Regions from separate parts of the Bacillus haynesii genome, predicted to be linked through region 2. Evidence: predicted binding sites of a transcription regulator. Region 2 holds the regulator's gene; the other holds the start of a gene.
What was found. The regulator LexA, encoded in region 2, represses DNA repair genes until DNA is damaged. The targets are predictions, from matches to a motif close to CGAACATATGTTCG.

Region 1 (11,645 bases), 800 kb from region 2:
TGCTTTCTATACGGTTTTTGCAGGAGGTTTAATTCAATCGTTCGGTGCTTTGACGGTTACGGGATGGGGCATGCTGATCGGAGGAGCCGGAATTTCTTTTTTGTTTCCGCCGTTTCGGTTTGACCTTTCGCACATTGGGGCAGAGGAGGCGGCAGCCATTCTATTTGTTGTATTGTGCGGCACAGCTTTGGCGTTTGCACTATACATCGGCAGCCTCTCTTATCTTTCTGCTAAAGAAACGAGCTGCCTGAGTTGCGCCGAACCGCTTGCGGCCGTTCTGTCGTCGGCGGTCTGGCTGGATGTGCCGTTCAATGCCTTTCAAGGTGCCGGTACGGTGATGGTGATTATCACGGTCATCATCCTTTCCCTCAGCAGGGAAAGCAAAGCGGAGGATTCTGTGAATGAACGGGTGTAGAAAGGAGGGAGAGGCTCCTTTCTTTTTTATAATGATAATGATTATCGTTGTCATTGATATGAAGTGTTGCTATAATAATTTCGTCTACTACCAGAAAAGGAGATACATATGAAGCCCAAATATTTTGCTATTTTATTCCTATTGATGATATCAGTGATGACAGCCTGCTCTGGGGGAAGCGAGAGTACGAAAACTTCCGGTCAGGATTCTGTGACAGTTAAGCATGATCTTGGAGAAATGAAAGTCCGGAATAATCCAAAAAAAGTTGTGGTCCTTGAATTGGGTTTTATTGATGCGCTCCTTGATGCGGGCATTAAGCCTGTCGGAATTGCGGACGACGGCAAACCTAAGTTTATTAACGAGAAGGTCAGAGAAGAAATCAAAGGGTATACTTCAGTCGGTTCGCGCGCCCAGCCAAGTTTTGAAAAAATTGCTTTGTTAAAGCCCGACTTAATTATTGCCGATTCGAGCAGGCATAGCGGCGTCTATGATAAGCTGTCAAAAATTGCGCCGACAATCGCGCTGAAAAACTTGAATGCCGATTATCAGGACACTCTTGATGCGTCTCTTACGATTGCGAAAGCCGTCGGCAAAGAAAGCGCAATGGAGAAAAAGTTGGCTGAACATAAACAAAAGCTGAATGAATTGAAACAGAAATTCGGCAACCGGAAACAGAGCATTCTTCTGCTCGGAAACACAAATGATGAAATCACCGTGCGCGACGAAAACTTTTTCACGTCTCAGCTTCTGACGAATATCGGCTATACGTACGGTGTCGGAGACAGCAGCAAAGGCGATGGCGAAAACGGTGAATCCGTCAATATTAAAATGACGCTCGAACAGCTGCTTGAGAAAGACCCCGACATGATAGTCCTGATGACGGGAGAAAAGGATAAAGTCGATGAAGACGGGAAAAGACCGATCGAAAAAGACCCTCTTTGGAAAAAGCTTAGCGCAGTCAAAAACGGCAAGGTTTATGAAGCCGACAGATTTGCCTGGTCGCTCCGACGCAGTATTGACGGAGCAGATGCGCTGATGAATGATATCGGTCAGCATCTTCTGTCTGAGGATCAAAAGAAATCTTAGGAGCTTGTTGGACGGGATGACGCATGCTTTTTATAAAAGCATGCGCTTGTTTTTTTCTAAAGGAGTGACCTGTTTGATATATGTGAAACGTTTTGCACCGCTCATTTTTGTTTTTCTTTTGCTCGCGAGTTTTGCGCTTTCTGTTTCAATCGGTTCGTCAACGATTGCACTGTCCGACATTTGGGCAGCTGTGTTTGCGTACGACGGTTCAAAATTGCACGCGATTATTCAGGCCATCCGAATTCCGCGCGCCTTGGCCGCCGCATTAATCGGAGCGAATCTAGGAGCCGCGGGCGCACTGATGCAGGCGGTGACAAGAAATGCGCTCGCATCTCCGAGCATCTTCGGCATCAATGCAGGGGCCTCTCTTGCTGTCGTATGTTTGACGGTGATGTTTCCTGCGCTTGCTGTTCCCCAGATCGCGATGGGAGCCGCTTTTGCCGGTGGTGCCGCGGCCGCGCTGGTCGTGTACGCGGTTGCCTCAGTATTCAGCGAACACGACAGGGATATCAGCTTTGCCTTGATCGGTGTCGTCATTCAGGCGATCATGGCTTCGATGACGCAAATGTTGCTCATTTTTCATGAAGAGTCGACGGAAACGTTATTGTTTTGGCTTTCCGGTTCTTTAGCGGGGAGCTCGTGGGATAAGCTTCATTTATTGATTCCGGTAAGCATTGCGGGTTTGTTGACGGCTTTGGCCTTAGGAAGGGCGGCGTCCGTCATGAGTCTCGGAGATGATGTTTCTCATGGGTTGGGACAAAACGTATGGCTCAGCAGATTGTTAATCGCCTTCACTGTTGTCGCGCTGGCGGGAGCATCCGTTTCTGCTGCCGGACCGATTGGTTTCATCGGATTGATGGTTCCTCATATGATCCGTTATCTCATGGGGGCTGACTACCGGGTAGTGATTCCGTATTCGGCATTGCTTGGAGCCGTTCTTTTGCTGATTGCTGATCTTCTGTCCCGCTTCGTATATTTTCCGTACCAAACGCCGGTCGGAGTTGTCACGGCAATGATCGGGTCGCCGTTTTTTATCTATTTGGCGAGAAGACGGAAAAAGGGGGCGGCATGATGAACAATACGGCAAGAAAAACGAAAAGACGGCGCAGACAATCGGCGGTAGTTCTCTGTGCGCTATTTGCCTGTTTGTTCGTGCTCATTGTGCTCAATTTGGCGATCGGCGATGAAAACATCGGACTGTGGGACGTAATGAAATCGCTGGCAGGGCAAGGGGATGCGGGAGTCCGCTTTTTAGTGATGGAATTTCGCATGCCGCGAATCCTCCTCGCTGTGCTTGCCGGAGGGGCGCTTTCAATCGCAGGTGTGGTCGCCCAATCGCTGATGAAAAATCCGCTGGCTGCACCGGACACGCTTGGGATTACAGGAGGAGCGGGATTGGGCGCTGTGATCGTTACGGTCTTGTTTTCACAGCAAAGTTCGCTGCTGCTGACAGGCGCCGCCTTTTCAGGAAGCGTTTTGGCTGCGAGCCTCGTCTATTTATTGGCTTATCGAAATGGGATCTCTCCTGTGCGGCTGGCGCTCGTCGGGATAGCGGTCAATGCTTTCTGCCATTCGGGCATTCAGCTATTCATCTCAAGGGGGAGCCCGAATGTCAACAATGCATTAATTTGGCTGAACGGAAGTCTGTGGGGGAGAGGCTGGGATGATGTTCTGTCTCTTTTCATATGGTGCTGTCTTGTAATCCCTCCGATATGGTTTGCGGCAAAACCGCTCGATATCATCAAATCAGGGGACGGGATTGCCGTCGGCCTCGGCATCCGGCTTGAAAGAACACGGTTTCTGCTGCTTGCCGGTGCGGTCCTGCTGACAGCTGCGGCTGTGACCGCCGTGGGAACAATCGGCTTTATCGGGCTGATGGCGCCCCATATCGCAAGAAAACTGGCAGGTGCTGAAACGAGGATTTTGATTCCCGTTTCAGCTCTCGTCGGCGGCATCGTCCTCTTGATAGCCGATGCCGCTGGAAGAGGCCTTGTTCCGCCGCTTGAAATACCGGCTGGATTGATCGCAGCCGTTATCGGCGGTCCGTATTTTATTTATTTGCTGCGCCGCGAAGCGAAGCGGGGGAGAGCATAAAAAAAAGACGGCATGCTTGATGCCGTCTTTTTTTTAATCTGACAAATGGTGTGAAAGATTGTAATCCTTCACATGCCATTTATTTTCGTGAAATTTGATGTTGCTCAGGCAGGCATTGACGAGCTTCGTGTTTTCCAGGTTGATGTCGCCGTTTGAGATTTTTGACAGAAGCGCGTGTATCGCGGCTCCGTGTGCGACGATCAGCACTTTTTTGTCCGGATACCGATCGCTGACCTTTTGAACGCCGGCCATCAGCCGTTCGGCAAGTGCTTCTTTTGATTCCTGATTCGGATATTCTTTATCGGGATAGAGCCTCGTTCTTTCTTCGAATGGCATTCCTTCTGCATCTCCGTAATTCCTTTCGATGAAATCTTCCATTTCGATGATTTCAAGTCCCAAGTATTGATTGATGATTTCAGCGGTTTCTTTCGCTCTTCTTAAAGGGCTTGTAATGATGACGTCCCAGTCAGACCCTTTCAAAAACGCCCCGGTTTCTTTTGCTTGTTTTTTACCCGTTTCATTTAAAGGGATATCAGTTCTTCCCTGCAGTTTTCCTAAAGCATTCCAGTCTGTCTCGCCGTGCCGGATCAAACAAATCGCAGTCATGCTAAAAAGTCTCCTTTCAAACTAGGGGTGCACATTTCGGTGATATGGCCATTATACTAAATTTAAAAAACAGAACCACGAAATATGACTGGCACAGAACAACATTTACACGATTTTTTCAAACAGGAGCGCAGCGCCGATTTTGCGGATCTGCAGACATCGCTGAGCGTGGCCAAGATGCTGCGAATATCAATCATATCTTTGGCATAGCAGACTTTCAAATAACGTAATAGAATCAGGTTGCAAAAGGATGCGAAAGAAAAATACACAGGTCATGAATTGACCTGTGTAGGGTAACGCCTCATTTTTTTGTCAGCTCTACGAGAGAATCGACTGAAACTGCGACTTGTGAGACGGCAGCATTGACATCTTGAAGGCCGCTTAAAAACGACTGCAGGTCGCCTTCGATTCGGCCGCTTTGCTCTTTGCTCGTTTTCATATTGGAGACGATATCATCGAATAGATGATTGATCTCCGACATCTTGTCTTTGCTTTCGTTCACGAGCTGGTTTACATCTGTAATATGCTTCGTGACGATCGAGATTTGCGCGTTTGTGTTATTGACGAGCTCTGATACGGTGGAAACGGTTTTTTTCGTATCATCGGACAGCTTTCTGACTTCGTTTGCGACAACTGCGAAACCTTTGCCGTGCTCTCCTGCCCTTGCCGATTCGATCGAGGCGTTGAGCGAAAGCAAATTCGTCTGTTCGGCAATGCCTGTTACGATCCCGAAAATCTTTTCGATCTGCAGCGCGATTTCTTCCAGCTTTTTAATTTCCTGCTCGATTTGCGTCATGCTGCTTCCCATTTGATTCAGCTGCTGTTCCTGCTCCTCAAGCTCCTTTTTTCCGCCGATCGATTTTTGTTCGACAGACACGGCTGTCTTCGTTCCGGCTCTTGACGTTTCGGCGATCTCGGAAGATTTGTCGACCAATTCCTGTACGGCGCCCGTCGTTTCGGCAAATATAGCGGCCAAAGAACCGGAAGTATCTTTAATTTGCCTGTGAAGTTCATTTTTGCTTTCTTCATCAAGTCTGCGGAGCCTCGCGTGTTCGTCTTCAAAGGCCTCCAGGACGATCTGCTGTTCGATGTTGAGAATTTTGGTGACGGCTTTGACAGACCGCCTGTATTCCTCATCGGATAAGGCGTTTTCAAAGATTGTCAGCATGGAAAGAAGGAGATCTTGAAATGCCCCCAGATACCACTTTGGCAACAGTCCGATGCGAAGATGAACGTGGGCGATCCGGATTCTTTTTTCTAAAAAGGCTTCGTCGATGACGCCTGAAAACATTTCCTGGATGTGGATCGTCAATGTCTTTTTGAGACGGTCGACCGAGCTGTTGTCATGTATGATCTCCATGAGAGATCTTTCATGCTCAAGGTTTTTGTAAAACCGGGTGACGATGGTTTCGATATGTTCAGTGACTAAAGGCTTCAGCCTGCTCAGCACCCAAAGATCCTCATCCGTCAAATCGACCATTGCCAGCTGTTTTTTAAATTCTGCGTGCTGATTGAGCCTGATTCTTTTTGTTTCAGGGCTTTCTTCAGCCAAAAATGATCGTTCTGTCTTTCTATCCTTTTTGAATAACACGATCGTATCCCCCTGTAATCGTTAATGATAAAACTGCCGTTTTTTAAAATTTCCAGCATTTATCTTTTTATCGGCAATTTTTCATTACTTTTTAACTTGGACACCTCAGCTTTCCGGATCTTTAAGAGGTTCTACGGCAGGACCCTCGATGACATCGCCGTCGATCGAAAACCTTGATCCGTGGCACGGACAGTCCCATGTCTTTTCCCCGTCATTCCACTCGACTTCGCAGCCCATATGGGTGCATGTTGTGTCAACCAGATGAAGCTCGCCTTTTTCATCGCGATAAGCGCCCGCCCGTTTTCCGGCATGCGACACGACCGCGCCTTCTCCGTTGACAAGGTTTTCCGGCTTCCTGATCGGCTGCTCGAGTTTTCCTTCGGCAAAGTGTTTTGCAACATCCGCATTATAGGAAATCGCTTTTTTGATGCTTGGATCCGGGTGGAAACGGGCCGGTTGAAAGACGGCTTGATAAGGATTGTCCTCGCCTGTAATATGGTCTGTCATCAACTGCGCGGCGAGCGTGCTCGTTGTCATGCCCCATTTCCGGAATCCGGTGGCGACGAGAATGCGCTTTTCTTTCGGATAGATCGGCCCGATATACGGAATTTTGTCAAGCGTGATTAAATCTTGCGCTGACCAGCGATAAGGGATCGATTCAACGCCGAGCACGCCTTCTGCAAATGATTCAAGCGCCTGATAATGCTTGATTGTATCTTCGCCCTGGCCGGTTTTGTGGCTTTCACCGCCGACAAGAACCATTTTTTCTCCGTCGATCGTCACCGAGCGAAGCGAGCGAGAAGGCTGGTCAATACTTAAGTACATCCCGCCGGGATACGGCGTTTTCGGCTTGACGGCGAGCACGTATGATCGGCTCGGCTCAAGCCTTGCAAAATAGAATCCTTTTTTATCATGAAACGGAAAGTGCGTGCAGCACGCAACATAATCGCTGAAGATTTGATGCCCGCTTCTTGTCAGCACTTTCGGCCGATCGCCTTCTTTGATTTCCTTAGCCGCCGTGTTTTCGTATATTTTTCCGCCGGCTTCCCGGACGGCCTCTGCAAGGTATTTCAAATAGTGCAGCGGATGAAACTGGGCCTGGTTTTTCATGACGAGTCCTGCTTTTACATCGATTGGGACGGGGAGATCTTTGATGAATTCCCTGTCAATCCCGAGCTTTTGGTATGCTTCATATTCCTTTCTGATTTTTTGGACCGATTGTTCTTCAGTTGTGTAAATGCACGCGTCCTGTTCTTCAAAATCGCACGGTATCTTTTGCTCAAGCACGAGGTTTTTGATAAAGGACAGCGCCTTGAGATTTGCTTCATAATACAGTCTTGCATTCGGCATCCCGATATGCTGGATCAGTTCGTCATAGATCAGATCGTGCTGCGCGGTGATTTTGGCTGTCGTATAGCCGGTTGTTCCGTCGAGTATCCGTCCGGATTCGATCAAGACGACGCTGTAGCCTTTTTTCGTCAGCAAATAAGCCGTTGTCAGTCCGGTCATGCCGCCGCCGATGATGGCGACATCTGTTTTGACATCTTCAGACAGTTCCTCGAACGAAGGAAGGTCTGTACTGTTTCTCCAATACGATTCAGGCGAATCCGGCAGTTTTTGTTCTTGATTGCTCACAAGGTTCCCTCCATCATGCATCCGTTTTGTTCTTAAATTTTCCCAATTGAGAAATATTCATGCATGTGAAGCGGCTTGTCATAAAAAAGGGGCGTTTTCATAAAATAGTAAGGTTGAATCGATGTGAAGGAGGAATGGTTTTGAGCAAGCAGCCGAAGAAAGTACTGCCTCCCCAGCACCAAACACAGCGTCCCGGATTGGAGTATTTGATGGATCCCCGGCCCGTTTTCGACCGGCCGAAACGAGAGCGAAAACTGGCTGGGAAAACCGCGATTATTACGGGAGGAGACAGCGGAATCGGCCGTGCCGTGTCCGTTTTGTTTGCGAAGGAAGGCGCGAACGTTGTCATCGTTTACTTAAATGAACACCGCGATGCAGAAGAAACAAAGGGGTATGTGGAAAAAGAAGGCGTCGGATGCAAGCTGATTGCAGGGGACATCGGGGACGAGGCTTTTTGCAACGATGTGGTGCGCCAGGCAAAGGAAGCATTCCCAACGATCGATATTCTCGTCAATAATGCGGCTGAACAGCATCCGCAAAAGGGAATCGAAAAAATCACGAGCCATCAGCTGATCCGAACGTTTCAGACGAATATTTTTTCCATGTTTTATTTGACAAAAGCTGTGCTGCCACATTTGAAAAAAGGCAGCTCAATCATCAATACGACCTCGATTACGGCTTATGCCGGCAATGAAAGGCTGATCGATTATTCTTCGACAAAAGGAGCGATTACATCATTTACGCGTTCGCTCGCTTTGTCGCTCGTCGATCAGGGCATCCGTGTGAACGGGGTGGCACCGGGTCCGATTTGGACGCCGCTTATCCCGTCGACGTTTACGGAGAGAGAGGTCGAAATATTCGGTTCAACAACGCCGATGGAACGGCCCGGGCAGCCTGCTGAAGTGGCGCCGAGCTATCTGTTTCTAGCCAGCGATGATTCTTCTTACATGACGGGCCAGGTGCTCCATGTCAACGGCGGAACGATTATAAACGGATGAAAAAGCCGGGACTATTTATCAGCCGGCTTTTTTCGCGTAAGAAAGCCAATCCGGGAGGGATTGGCCGTTATGCGTGCTTTTTCAGCGCTGTATATTCTCTTGAAAGCTCAAGGAAAGATTGCTTATCTCCTTTGTCTAATGCTTCATTAATCTTCTTGCTCAGCGTGTGTAAACGCCGTTTGAAAAGCGATTCATCAAGGACCATTTGAATGTAGATATCCGTGATGGTTACATCAAGTTCTTTAACCTTTTGGGTATTGCGGGACTTCATGAGCTCAGCGTACGACTTTTTCTCTTTCATAAAGATTCCCCCTGATGCCTTTTTTATAGTATATGGATTACGCAACAAAAAATCAATAAGTATTTATAATTTTTAGATAATTATTCGAAGCTGCGTGTTTATGAGAATAAAAGTTTGTATATTTGGACAAAGAAACACGGATTTAATCGAACAAAACATAAAAATGGAATTTTAAAAACATATTTTCAAATTAATTGAAAAAAATCCTGTCGTTTTGTAAAGGATAATGTTAGATTAATAGTATAAATTTACTAACGATTAGGAGGATCATGATGAGCACAGAGGATATGACAAAAGATACGTATGAAGTAAACGGTTCGACAATGGCTGTCCTGCCTCTGGGAGAGGGGGAGAAACCCGCCTCAAAAATACTTGAGACCGAGAGGACTTTCCTCGTCAATATGAAGCCGTTTCAGATCATCGAAAGAAGCTGCCGCTATTTCGGATCGAGCTATGCGGGAAGAAAAGCGGGCACATATGAAGTCATTAAAGTTTCCCATAAACCGCCGATCATGGTGGATCACTCAAACAACATTTTTCTTTTTCCTACATTTTCCTCAACTCGTCCTCAGTGCGGGTGGCTTTCCCATGCGCATGTTCACGAGTTTTGCGCGGCAAAGTATGACAACACGTTTGTCACCTTTGTCAACGGGGAAACGCTGGAGCTGCCTGTATCCATCACATCTTTCGAAAACCAGGTATACCGAACGGCATGGCTGAGAACAAAATTTATCGACCGGATTGAAGGAAACGCCATGCAGAAGAAACAGGAATTTATGCTCTATCCGAAAGAAGACCGGAATGAGCTGATATACGAATTCATCCTCAGGGAGCTGAAAAAGCGCTATTGATCTGGAGCGGCTTTGAATAAATAGTGCTCAAGAAGCGCGGATACCTGGTTGCGGATGCGGGGATTAAAGTAGTTATGCTCTTCTTCGTATCCCTCATATATAAAGGAATACATCGTAAAGGCTTCGTCCCGTGACACTTCATGCACCTTGATTTTCCGCCGGCGCAGTTCATTTTTTACGTCGTACAGATCGCGCTGGGCAAGCTTTAACGCCTGTTCGATCAGACGCAGATAGGGGTCTTTCAGCTTAAACGGCCCCTGCTGGATGATTTTCATGTCCCGGTTTAATATGCTGACGGTCATCGGGAGGTAAATCGCCTTTTCAATCATATCCCTGGCTTCGGCGGGAATTCTTGTCATGGCTTTTCTCCTCATTTCTTTTTTGATCAGGAACGTTTGTTCTGTTTTTATTTTACACGAAATACGGCCTTTTAATCAAGAACGGGAAAAAATGACTAAAATGATCAGGTTGTTTCAGACTAATACAGAAACAACCGAGACGGATGATTTAAAGTTTTTGATTTAAAGTGTAGAATAGAAGTAGACAACCGCCCTGAGGAGAATCAATGTTGGAGCAATTATTCAGCTATTTTACAGAAGAGAATTTAACAGAGTTTTTTCAGAGCTACAGGGCTTTTGGTCCTTTTGTAGCCGTACTGCTGCCGTTTATTGAAGCGCTGCTCCCGTTTTTACCCCTGCTCGTGTTTGTTGTTGCCAATGTAAATTCGTTCGGTTTATGGCAGGGGTTCTTGTTGACGTGGATTGGGGCATCTTTAGGTTCTATAGCGGTTTTTCTTTTTATCCGCCATTTCGGCCAGCAAAAAGCACTCGGTTTTATCCGCAGGCATCCATCCGTAAAAAAACTGATGATCTGGGTGGAAAAACGGGGCTTCGGTCCGCTGTTTCTCCTGCTTTGCTTTCCATTCACGCCTTCGGCGGCGGTAAATGTTGTGGCAGGACTTTCGCGAGTCAGCCTGCTGCCTTTTTCACTGGCGGTGCTTTGCGGCAAGTTCGTGATGATTTTTATGGTGAGCTTTGTCGGTCACGATCTGAAGGCGCTTTTTACCCAGCCTTTGCGGACAGCCGCCGTGATCATCGTCATGCTGATCTTATGGTATGCCGGAAAACGGGTTGAACATCGTCTGAACGTGAGATTCAGCCAGAGAGAGAAAGACTAGGGGGACACAGAATTGAAAAAGCGTTTTTTGGTCATAGCCGGGGTACTGCTTATCATCGTCGTCGGGATTCAGGTCAAAAATGCCGTTTTCATTGAATATAAAGTAGAAGGCGTCAGCATGAATCCGACCTTTCAGGAGGGCAACGAGCTTTTGATCAACAGGTTCGCCCACCACTTTAAAACGATCAGCCGATTTGATATCGTGCTGTTTAAAGGACCTGACAAAGATATATTCATTAAAAGGGTGATCGGGCTTCCGGGCGAAACCCTCAGGTATGAAGATGATCAGCTGTATATCAACGAAGAAAAGATCAAAGAGCCTTATCTGGACGACTTAAAGGCCGTCACTGCCGGAGGGGACTTGACAGGGGATTTTACGCTGAAGGAAGTGACCGGAGAGGAGAAAGTGCCCGAAAACGAGTACTTCGTCCTCGGGGACAACCGGATCCACAGCTTTGACAGCCGCCATTTCGGCTTTGTTTCAGAACGGGACATCGTTGGGATCGTGACAGAAAGAATTGATAAAAAGTGATTGGAGAATACGGCGAAAGGTAAGCGGCCGACCGAAAGGAATACGATTTCACAAATGTCGTGTCCGAAAATGTCAATTTGTACAACAGCATCAAAAAAGACGTATTCGCTAAATACGTTCATCAAGAAAAGCCCGGAATTCCGGGCTTTTTTTGTTTCGTGCTACTTCAGTTTGATCGCATTGATCCGTTTTTGCAGCTTCTTTTTTTCGGCGGATGCTTTCAGCTTGCTGACCGCTGATTGCGCTGCCGATTTTGTTTTTTTCGTTCTTTTTTGTTCGGCCGTTTTGACTTTGGCTTTCGCCGCTGCCACTTTTTTGTTATAGGCTGCTGCGGCTTGCTTTTTTGCGGTGTTCAGCCTT
Region 2 (11,645 bases):
AAATAAAAACATGAGAGCACCGGTGCTCATAAAAATCGGAGGCAGTATAATTTTTTTGGCCGTAGCCGGTTTTTCAGATGACTTGATTCTGACAGCCATGACAATGACGGCCATCACGACGGCAAGTATAGATGAAACGACGATCATCATACATATCATCCCTTTTTCTAAAGCTAATTTCTCTACTTGTTACTATACTCCAAAACGAAGAAAAATACCATGTTCAGGTTTATCAGCTGCAAGGATTTCCGAGCACGTGCCGAATCGCTTCGACGACTTTCGTTTCCTCGAAAGGCTTGACGATAAAGTCCTTGGCCCCGGCCTCGATCGCCTCAACGACGATTCGCTTTTGCCGCATGGCCGTACACATGATCACTTTCACTTTCGGGTTCAGCTGGATCATGTCCTTTAAAGCTTCAATCCCGTTTTTCACAGGCATTGTAATATCCATGATAACCAAGTCCGGCTGAAGCTTTTGATAAAGCAAAACAGCTTCTTCCCCATTCTCGGCTTCACCCGCGACTTGCAAGTCTTCTGTTTCAAGTATTTCTCTAATTTTATCTCTCATAAATTTTGCATCATCAACAATTAAAACCCTTGTCATACTCCCCTCCAACATCATTATTCAATTTTGCTGTGAATAAGTCCTATTGTAACAAAAAAACTAGGCGGTTCTTAGCCAAGTTTCTAAAAGCCTCTAAAATCGCCGAACAGGCCTGACAATACGATAATGATTTTCGTCATCCAGTCAAAGAACAGCAGGATTCCGACTACAATCATCGCAACTCCGCCGATCTTCATGATAATGAGCTGATGCTTCCGAAGCCATTTCATCTTTGTAATGAAAAAAGACAGGAGCAGAAACGGCAGGCTGAATCCGAGTGCATAAAGCACCATATACGGCACAGCCGACATCGGGTTCGTTCCGGCGAGTGCGATGACCGCTGCAAGAATCGGACCGGTACAGGGCGTCCAGCCGGCGGCAAATGCCATTCCGATTCCGACAGAACCGAGCAGACCGCCGGGCCTGTTTTTAAAATGAAGGCGCCTTTCTTTCATTAAAAATTCGGGCTTAAAAATCCCCAGTGTGACAAAACCGAAAAAGATGATAAAAACCGCGCCAAGCTGCCTGATGAGCTGATGATAATCCTTAAAAAAGGACCCGACAAGCGATGTGCTGTAGCCGAGAGCCACAAAGATCATCGAAAAGCCGATGAGGAAAAAGACGGTATGTATCAGGCTCCTCTTTTGAAACTTAAGTTTGTCAGAATGGATGTCACTCATGCTGACACCGGTAATATATGATAAAAAAGCGGGATAAAGCGGCAGGCAGCATGGCGAAATAAACGATAGAAACCCTGCACCGAAAGCGAGAATATAATTGATATCAGCCATCTCTTTCTCCCTTCTATTTTATGGAATACCATGAAAGAAAATCATTTGATATGACAATTACATTTCAATTTCCTAACATATCACAAAAAAGGATGTTGATTTCACGAAATTCTTTATATAATCAATTTTGACAATTTACCCTTATCACCTTCAGAATTGAAAAGGAACCTATATATGGATATAATAGCATTTAGTAGGCAACAAAAAGATGATTTTTACAGAAGAAAGGATAAATTCCTGTGATGAAAGAAAATCTGCTTCATGAAATTGAGGAAAAAAGAAAAGAGCTGCTAAAAATCGTCATGACAAACGGCATGACTTCACATATCACCATTCAGCACAGCCAGCAGCTGGATATCCTTCTCTTGGAATACCAAAAACTATCTCTCGGAAATACACAATAATCATAGATCAAAATAAAAAACCCGGAAGCGGGTTTTTTATTTTATAACCATGTTCCTTCTATGTCATAATCGCATTCGTATTATTTCGTTTGATTTTCCATGGCTTTCATCATTTGATTAATTTTCTTCTGGGATGGTTTCATACCCATCTGCATCATCATCATGCGCAGCATTTGTTCATTAATTGGCGGATTTTTTTTCAAATAGTTCATCATATATTTACGAGCAATAAAAAATCCGAGTGCAACACCTGCGAGCAATGCTAAAACGCCCACTAGGATGACAACCCACAAATCCATTTAATTTCCTCCTTCATGTTGTCTCGTATAAAGTGTACTAAACCAAACGCTATTATACAACATTTACAGTCCAAATTCTTTCTTTTATACAAAATTTCTTTCTTTCACAGGGTTCAGCCAGCCGTAACGTTTCATATTAAAATCCATGGCAAGGAAACACGGGCTTACTTTCCGCAAAACTTCAAAGAAAACCGTTTCGGCATCGAATGGACCCTTCGCCAAAATCTCAATATGACGGTCTTTGATAATAAAAGAAGCGCTTCCTTTTGGAACAATCAATCTGTATACATAGTCAACCTGTGTATAGTCTTCCCGGCAGAGGTTCATTTTCATTCTTTTGTGTATATGGGCAGCGGGAATCGGCTTTGTAATAAACTCGATCTGTTTCGCGGCTAATTGAGACTTTTGATCGGGGCTCGTCCAATGATAATCGTAAAAAAGCTTGAACATGACAGACTCTCTTCCAAAATAATGGCCGGCAAATTCCTCTTCTATCAAATACGTATAATAATGACGTTCCATCACTGTCTCATCCCCCTGTTTCGAAGAATATATGCTTTCTATTATACAAAAGGGGGTTAGAGATAATTGTCTGATGATGATAAAAGAAGCGACTAATTTTGTCGAAACGAAAAAAAGAGAATGATCCGCAGATCATTCTCTTTCATATGCCCGATTAGCGATTTAACAGTTTTTTCACCCGGTCAACTACATTCGCAGGCGTAAAACCGTATTCTTTCATGATCGTTTCGCCAGGAGCTGATGCACCGAACTGGTCGATTCCGAGAATGTCCCCGTCAATGCCGGTATATCTCTCCCATCCGAGCGGCGATCCCATTTCAATTGCGAGACGCTTTGTCACATCAGTTGGAAGAACAGCGTTTTTATATTCAGCCGGCTGCTTGTCAAAACGATCCCAAGACGGAACGCTGACAACGGATACGTCAATGCCTTCTTTTTGCAGCTCGCTTTGTGCATCAAGCGCAAGGCCGACTTCAGATCCGCTCGCAAGCAAGATCGCTTCCGGTTTTTCGTTTTGGCTTTTCGACACGACATATGCACCCTTTTTAACGCCTTCATAAGCCGTTTCAGCAGACTGATCGATTGTCGGCAAGTTTTGGCGAGTCAATACAAGCGCAGTCGGCTGATCTTTTGATTGAAGCGCCAGCTTCCAGGCTGCTGCTGTTTCATTTCCGTCGGCAGGTCTAATGACGGACAAGTTCGGCAGCGCACGAAGTGATGCCAGCTGTTCAATCGGCTCATGAGTCGGTCCGTCTTCTCCGACGGCAATGCTGTCATGTGTAAACACATATGTGACAGGAAGCCCCATTAATGCAGCAAGACGGATCGCAGGTCTCAGGTAATCAGAGAAAACGAAGAACGTTCCGCCGAATACGCGGAGGCCTCCATGGAGAGCCATTCCGTTCAAAGCTGCTCCCATCGCAAATTCCCGTACACCGAACCAGATATTTCTGCCGGCGTAATCCTTCGCTGAAACATCTCCGCCATTTTTGATTGTCGTCTTGTTAGAACCGGCCAAGTCCGCGGATCCGCCAAAGAAAAACGGCACTTGTTGAGCGATTCCGTTTAACACTTCACCTGAAGATGCACGTGAAGCAAGGCTGCTTCCTTTCTCATATGCAGGTACTTTCTGATCCCATCCTTCTGGAAGCTCACCTTTCATCGCCAGTTCAAGCTCTTCGGCAAGTTCCGGATGGGCTTTCTTGTATGCGGCGAACAGTTCGTTCCATTCCGCCTCTTTTTTCTTGCCCGCTTCCTTCACTGTTTCGTTAAAGTGTTCGTACACTTCGGAAGGAACATAAAAATCTTCTTCGTATGTCCACTCATACGCTTCCTTCGTTAATTTCGCCTCTTCTAAGCCGAGCGGAGCGCCGTGAACGCCGGATGTCCCCGCACGGTTTGGAGAACCGAAACCGATCGTTGTTTTCACTTCAATTAATGTCGGCTGCTTGTCATTTTGTTTCGCTTTCTCGACGGCGGCCGTAATTTCGGCAATGTTGTTGCCGTCTTCAACATAAAGCACTTCCCAATTCATCGCTTCAAAGCGCTGCTTCACATTTTCAGAGAATGAGCGGTTTAATTCACCGTCAAGCGAAATGTCATTTGAATCATAAAGGACGATGAGACGGCCGAGGTTCAAATGTCCCGCAAGCGAAGCCGCTTCCGATGAAATTCCCTCCATCAAGTCTCCGTCACCGCAAATGCTGTATGTATAATGATCAACAACCCGATAGTCGTCACGGTTGTAAGTTTCCGCAAGGTGACGTTCAGCAAGCGCCATTCCGACAGCCATTCCGATTCCTTGGCCAAGCGGACCTGTAGTCGCATCTACACCCGGAGTATGTCCGAATTCCGGATGCCCGGGAGTTTTGCTTCCCCATTGGCGGAAATTCTTGAGGTCTTCAATTGAAACGTCATATCCGCTTAAGTGAAGCATGCTGTACAGAAGCATTGATCCGTGACCGGCAGACAGCACAAAACGGTCCCTGTTAAACCAATTCGGATTTTCAGGGCTGACATTCATCATTTTTGTCCAAAGCGCATAAGCCATCGGAGCAGTCCCCATCGGCATGCCCGGGTGACCGGATTTAGCTTTTTCAATCGCGTCTATGGAGAGTGTTCGTATTGTTGCGACAGATTTTAATTCAATCGTTTTCATTATGATCCCCTTCCTGTATGGACTCTACTTTCTTATCATAAATCTACCCATCGGTTTTCACAACTATTTCAGCTCAAAAGCTGAGTGAAAAATGACGAATCTTTGCCTTCATTTTAAATTGTAGTATATACAAAAAGGGAATACGATATCGACGTATTCCCTAAAATTAATGCAATCGGCGGTTTCTTTTTTCCTGTTTGAGCTTTTCAGGAGTCACATCATTACCTTCAGGGTCAACAATCGTCACAGTTTTCAACGTGTTTTTCATAGACGCGCGGACGCCTTGAAGGTATTCCTGGCGAAGCTTCTGCTGTTCAGCTTTTTCTTCGTCTGTTAAAGATCCGCTCTTTGCTTTTTTGGCAAGCTCGTTAATTCTGGCTATTTTTTCTTTAGAAATCATAAAATACTCCTTTGATTCGGTATATATCCATCATACTACTAAATCAGCTTTCGTTTGACAACAGATTAGTCTGCAAGGCCGTCCTTATACTCCTGGTAGCGGCGGTGAACGGTTGCTTTTGAAATGCTGTATCCGAACCCTCTCAACACGGCTGCAATCTCCGCAAACGTCAGCTTGTTCTCCCTGAGTCTGACGATTTCTGAAAGAGGCGCTTCGATTCGCTCTCTCCCGCCGCCTTCATTGCGGTGTTTCAGGTTCCTCTCCGGGCGGTAGCCGTTTTCGACCGCCTTCTTCATTCCCCGTTTAATCTTCAAGTTATGTATTTTCCGCTGGTATTCCTCAACAATGCCGACAATCTCCAAAACCATCGAGTCCGCTTCGGAAAGCTCAAGCTTTCCGCGGTGAGCCAGCGTGTAGATTTGAACGCCTTCTTTATATAAACAGTGAAGAAGGGCAATTTTGGCATTCCCTCTGCCAAGCCGCGTATCATCCTGTATTAAAACCGCGTCAATATCTGATGTTTTGATTTCCTCGAGCAGATCGAAGACGCCGTCGCGGTCCATTTCATATCCGCTCGCCTGCTCGGAAATGACGTTCACGACGTTCATCCCGTGTTCGGCGGCAAGCGACTGAAGCTCTTCTTCCTGCCGCTTTAATGAGGTTTCCTGCTGCTCCTTCGCAGTGCTTACCCTGGTGTAAATAATCGCATTCATGGAAATCCCCTCAATCTTTTATTCTACAACTGCAAGCTGATATTGATCGGAGTGCTGTTTGGCTAACGGCAGGATCAAGACATCACCTGGCTTAATGACAGAGGTCGGCAGATTGTTTTTATCGGCGACCCACTCAATGAATTTTTGTTTGTCTGCGGGTTTTCCGCCTTTGATCCGGTCGGCCAGCTCCCACAATGTATCGCCATCTTGCACTTCTATTTTAACATATTGCTTTCTTTCTTCGATTTTACCGGCAAAAGACACAAACAGAATACAGCAGCTGATCACAGCAGTAAACAGACTGACAAAAATCAATGATTCACTTTTCATATCCATCACCCCAGAATGTTTGTTCGGTTTTATGATTTCAGTATACATACGAACAAATGTTTCTGTCAATTGTTTTTTTCGAACCTATGTTTGTACTCAAAGGAAAAACATGCTATAATCTAGCTAAAATCGACGTTTTGAGGTGCAAAAAATGACGAAGCTATCAAAAAGACAACTTGATATTTTGCGTTTCATTAAAGAAGAAGTGAAGCGCAAAGGCTATCCGCCTTCCGTCAGGGAGATCGGAGAAGCGGTCGGCCTGGCGTCAAGTTCGACGGTACACGGCCACTTGGCAAGGCTTGAAACGAAGGGATTGATCAGAAGGGATCCGACGAAGCCGAGAGCGATCGAAATTCTCGATACAGAGGAAGAAATTCACATTCCGAAAAACCAGGTTGTCAATGTTCCGGTCATCGGAAAGGTGACGGCCGGTACACCGATTACCGCAGTCGAAAACATTGAGGAATACTTTCCGCTTCCCGACCGCCTGGTGCCGCCGGATGAGCACGTCTTCATGCTGGAGATCATGGGAGAAAGCATGATCGATGCCGGAATTCTTGATCAAGATTATGTGATCGTCAAGCAGCAGAACACCGCAAACAACGGAGATATCGTCGTTGCGATGACCGAAGACGACGAAGCGACTGTTAAGCGGTTTTACAAAGAAGAAACCCATATCCGCCTTCAGCCGGAAAACCCGACGATGGAGCCGATCATCCTTCAGAATGTGACGATTCTCGGAAAAGTCATCGGCGTTTTCCGCACCGTTCATTAAAAATCGGACTCATCAGCAAAACCGCCGACCGGCGGTTTTTTTTCACGAAAAAACAGGCTCACATCCATTTGGCAATGAAGGATGCGAACCTGAAACAGAGGGATTGATAATATGCTTACATTACCATTATCCCCCATAAAGGTTTTTACGTCAACAAAAAATGTTTCCCTAAGGAAATATTTTTGTTGTTTGCCTGTTATTGAACGATAAACAAAATTCTGGTCCCGTCGGCGTAACCGCTCAGCCTGTTCCCGACCCAGGAGCCGGCTCCGCGGTTATCCGATGAGCTTACATATCTGACCGACGCTCCTTTGCCACCTTCTTCACACATGGCCATCGGCCATTCATCACGGTCAAAGCCCGGCTTAGTCGGAATCCCCTTCAATGATTCCTGGCGGCGCTTATCCGCTCCCGATCTTTCAATCGTGCAGACATCTGAATGCCCCGCTTTGATTGCATCGCTTATATGAGCGCCGGTTTCTGGATAGCGCGATGCCGGAAAATACAATATGTCATCATACCTTGCAGCACCTTCGGCTTGCTGAGGAGAATATGCGGCGCCTCCCGAAAGCCCAAGCAGTACCAATGCGGAAAACAGCAGATGAACCGCCCATTTTTTGATCATGACAAAAACAACCTCCCCTTGTATATGCTGGTTTCATTAACAGATTAAGAGAGAATTGTTTTTGCTTTTCGGGTTCTTTGTGAAAAAGACGTTTAGATTGTGTAAATGAACGTTTAGACGAAAATCTCTCCGGTGTTTGCATTTCTGCTCCGTCATAACCTTGAAAAAGCTCGATTTCGAGCTTTTTTAAACTGCACGTACTTTTGGCATCCGCTCTAAACGTCAACACGGCTGCCGTCAGTATACATGCGGCAGCCGGATACGCAACGTATTTTCAGAAAATGATTCATTCCCCCAACAAAAAAACAGGCGGCAAATCCGCCTGTTCATACGGCAACTTCAAATGTCAGCTTGTCGCCGTGCTTATAGTCAATTAATTTAAAATCATCGATTGTAAAGTCATAAAAGTTTTTGATGTCCGGGTTGATCCACAGCTTAGGCGCTTCATACTGCTCGCGTTTCATCTGAATGTTTAAATTGTCGATGTGACGGGTATAGATGTGGCAGTCACCTATATTGAAGATGTATTCGCCCAGCTCATAACCGAGGACCTGAGCGATCATGCGCTGCAAGACATTATATTGGAACACGTTGAACGGGTTGCCGAGCGCCATGTCATTGCTTCTCGCTCTTACTTCCAAAGAAAGCTTTCCTTCCTTCACATACCATTGCGTTTCATAGACGCAGGGCGTCAAGGCCATGCCGTCCAAGTCATCGGGATTCCACAGCATGGTCAAATGCCTGCGTGAAGACGGGTTATGCTGCAACTGATGGAGTAAATAGTCCACTTGATCGACTTTCTGACCGTTAACCGCTCTATTTTTCTTCCCTAATTGATAGCCGTACGCTGCTCCGATTGTGCCGTCTTCAAGCCGCCATTGATCCCAAATATGAACCCCCATATCGTTCAGAACTTGAACATCATTGGATTTCAGCTGCCAAATCCAAAGCAGCTCTTTAATGGCCGTTTTCCACGCCACCTTCTTCGTCGTCAAAATCGGCACTTCTGAATTGTCAAACCGCATTTTTTCGCTCATGATGCTCAGCGTATGAGCCGGCGTTCCGTCTGAATCCCACTTCGTCCGAACCTGATATTCTTCATCGGAGATCCCTGATTCAATAATTTTTTGAATGATTGCATTGTATTGCTGGTCATAATGGCTCATCTAATCCTCTCCTCTTTCCACATGATATGTATAAAATGAGTTTTTTTCAAGGTTTAAGATCATGTGCGGGTTTGATAAATCTCCAATGCTTTCTTAAGCACATTTTTATCGTATCCTGAGACATCATGGATTTTCTCAGTCCAGCCTTCAATTGTGTCCGGCTTCGCTTCTCTGTATAATCCTTGGCTCGTGCTAAGATATATGTCCCAGCCGCTGAATTCCCAATGCGCGATTTCATATTGAAACGGAATTCTGCATTCCAGTAAAGGCGCAGGCTTCAATGCCGCTTGCGAGTATTCAGCCGCCTCCAAGAAAACGGACATGTCAACAGGGTCTGTTGAGTAGACTTGAGTTGACACCTTTCCGTTCGGCCGATGGTAAAGGACCTCAACTCCGCCGGCTGTCGGCATGACTTGAACTTGTGCAGCCGGGAAAAAGCCGTCCAGCTTTTCATTGGTATAATCTTCACATTCGCAGTCGATCAGAATCGGCTGCAGCCATTGGTCTCCCAGATCACACAAAAAGCGCCGCCCTCTCTCATCAAGAGCGATGACTGCGGCATGGGCGCGTTCTGTTTTGAACAAACGGCCGATCGGAAAAGCTTCCACTCCGTCTTTTGTAAACTCATCCAGCAGCCAAATCGAAAGGTCAAAGCAATTGCCGGCAATGCCGTACTCTTGATAGTGTTCCTTCATCATCGATACATTCCGCTGTTTCTTATTCCCAGCCTGATGATAAAACCATGCCTTTGTCAGCGTTTCCATCGGAAAAGCATCGAATTTTCTCCACGTACGGAGAATGGCGTCCGGAGCAAACATCATCTTCCCCCCTGTCCAGAAGCGATTGTTAACACCATTATATACGGGTGCCCGAGATGAAAAAAATCCCTTGGCAAGGGATTTTTTCGTTTTATTTTCCTTTCTCATCGGTCGGAATCTGGATCAGGGAATTCGATCCGGTCGCTTTAGGCATTTTTCCGTCCCATTTTTGAATCCATTGATACTTGATCATTTCATCTGACATCGACTTTTTAATAATTTCGTTGTACTCGGCAATACCTTGGGCTTCGATCTTTTTCTTTTTCGCTTCCGCTTCGGCGATCTTCAGCTCTGTCTGCGTTCTTTCCAGTTCCTGCGAAGACTTCACCCGCGCGTCAATCGCTTCCTGGGTCGCTTTATCAGGCTTTGGCACACCGAGTGTTAAATCGTCAATGACAAAGCCGAGTCCCTTCATATCATCTGCAAATGTTTTTTGGATTTCTGCAGCAGCATCAGATGATTTTTGACCGTATGTATCAATGACGGAGTATTTGGAAATCGACTTTCTTGCAGCGTCCCACAGCCTTGTTTTCAAGTAGCTGTTTTCGATTGATTCAATATCCACCGCTCCGAATTTATTAAACAATTCTACAACTTTATCAGGCTGAACGACATAGTTGTAGGCGATGTCCATTGAGATGTTTTTGCCGTCAGAAGTAGCCACTTGAATATCCTGATTGTTTACCGTTTGCATCCGCACCGGATATCTTGTGACTTTGTCAAACAGCCCCACTAAATGCCAGCCTTGATCCAGCGTTTCTGATTTCACCCCGCCATTCGGGGAATAAACGACGCCGACATATCCGTTCGGAATTTTCTCGATGAACAGGGAAGCCGTGAATCCTCCAATAATTAAAGCGGCAGCGACAATGATTCCGCCGAGCAGCGTTTTGTTTTTATTTTTCTTTGGTTGTTTTTCATTCATCTTTGTCATCCTCCAGCGTTTTCTTTATTTTGCTCGCCCCGCTTCCGACTTTTTTAAAAAGCGGGCTTAACATAAGCCATACGCCAAACCCTATAATGGATAGCAATATGATCGAACCAATCATGACCTTCACTTTTGTTTCACCCCTTTTGCATTTGTTGATTGATCGTATGACTAAATAAAATGATTTCACTTATGTTTACGTTCATATGAACTTAAAGTTTCATTTTTTTAAAATTTAATAGAAAAAAATTTTAACATCGCGAAATCAGCAGTTATTCCTCCTACATGGCATCGTTATAGGATATGTCGGATATCTTACTCTTTATGCCGCGTATATCATGGCGCGTTCGCACAAATAAGAGAAGCGGCATGCTGCCTTTATTCAGCGGAACCAACTATAAGCTGAGCACATACTAAAAAAAAGAGCCAATCATTTGGCTCTTTTAAATTTCAATTATTCTTGATTGCCCTTTTTAACCCATTCAGCTACTGTCACTGTGCGTTTTGCTTGATGTTTCACTGCAGCTTCTACGTCTTCAATCATCTTCCCGTTTTGATCGACTGTAACACTCGTTCCATATGGATTTCCGCCAGCCCCAAATAGGACAGGATCAGTGTATCCAGGAGAAGCAATAATAGCTCCCCAGTGCATCATAGAAGTATATAAGGACAAGATCGTTGCTTCTTGACCACCATGTGGATTTTGAGCGGAGGACATTGCACTTACAACCTTATTAACTGTCTTGCCATTTGCCCAAAGTCCACCTTGTGTATCAAGAAACTGTTTCATTTGGGATGCCATATTACCAAAACGTGTTGGTGTACTGAATATAATAGCATCTGCCCACTCTATATCTTCTGAGGTTACAACTGGAATGTCTTTTGTTGCATCAACAGTTGATTTCCACACTTCATTTCCCTCAATGACTGATTGCGGAGCCAATTCTTGTACTTTTAATACTTTGACCTCAGCACCTGCTTCTTTTGCTCCTTCTGCAGCCCATTTGGCTAATTGATAGTTTGTTCCGCCCATACTATAAAAAACTACAGCTAATTTTACATTTGACATATGATCCATCTCCTTTGATTTTCTAAATAATTTGTCTAAAAAC

Region 1: H2R00_RS09450 (YhjD family protein) is a predicted target of LexA. The motif match lies at 9,966-9,979, and genes of this name have one in related genera.

The regions. Positions count from the first base shown of each region.
Region 1 is NZ_CP059494.1:1,903,925-1,915,569, reverse strand. It holds gene H2R00_RS09500 (DMT family transporter) at 1-415, shown strand, start outside; gene H2R00_RS09495 (ABC transporter substrate-binding protein) at 524-1,501, shown strand; gene H2R00_RS09490 (FecCD family ABC transporter permease) at 1,575-2,573, shown strand; gene H2R00_RS09485 (FecCD family ABC transporter permease) at 2,573-3,595, shown strand; gene H2R00_RS09480 (histidine phosphatase family protein) at 3,629-4,201, opposite strand; gene H2R00_RS21515 (methyl-accepting chemotaxis protein) at 4,503-5,300, opposite strand; partial or broken gene H2R00_RS21510 (protoglobin family protein) at 5,310-5,681, opposite strand; gene H2R00_RS09470 (FAD-dependent oxidoreductase) at 5,898-7,448, opposite strand; gene H2R00_RS09465 (SDR family oxidoreductase) at 7,568-8,425, shown strand; gene H2R00_RS09460 (IDEAL domain-containing protein) at 8,493-8,726, opposite strand; gene H2R00_RS09455 (competence protein ComK) at 8,999-9,577, shown strand; gene H2R00_RS09450 (YhjD family protein) at 9,571-9,936, opposite strand; gene H2R00_RS09445 (TVP38/TMEM64 family protein) at 10,143-10,754, shown strand; gene lepB (signal peptidase I) at 10,767-11,285, shown strand; gene H2R00_RS09435 (S8 family peptidase) at 11,447-11,645, opposite strand, start outside.
Region 2 is NZ_CP059494.1:1,100,327-1,111,971, forward strand. It holds gene H2R00_RS05315 (CcdC family protein) at 1-159, opposite strand, end outside; gene H2R00_RS05320 (response regulator) at 233-604, opposite strand; gene H2R00_RS05325 (cytochrome c biogenesis protein CcdA) at 688-1,395, opposite strand; gene H2R00_RS05330 (aspartyl-phosphate phosphatase Spo0E family protein) at 1,638-1,799, shown strand; gene H2R00_RS05335 (YneF family protein) at 1,880-2,098, opposite strand; gene sirA (sporulation inhibitor of replication protein SirA) at 2,183-2,620, opposite strand; gene tkt (transketolase) at 2,775-4,778, opposite strand; gene H2R00_RS05350 (DUF896 domain-containing protein) at 4,945-5,178, opposite strand; gene H2R00_RS05355 (YneB family resolvase-like protein) at 5,244-5,891, opposite strand; gene yneA (cell division suppressor protein YneA) at 5,910-6,221, opposite strand; gene lexA (transcriptional repressor LexA) at 6,373-6,996, shown strand; gene H2R00_RS05370 (NucA/NucB deoxyribonuclease domain-containing protein) at 7,193-7,621, opposite strand; gene H2R00_RS05375 (thymidylate synthase) at 7,948-8,787, opposite strand; gene H2R00_RS05380 (hypothetical protein) at 8,847-9,608, opposite strand; gene H2R00_RS05385 (prohibitin family protein) at 9,697-10,530, opposite strand; gene H2R00_RS05390 (DUF8570 family protein) at 10,523-10,663, opposite strand; gene wrbA (NAD(P)H:quinone oxidoreductase) at 10,988-11,602, opposite strand.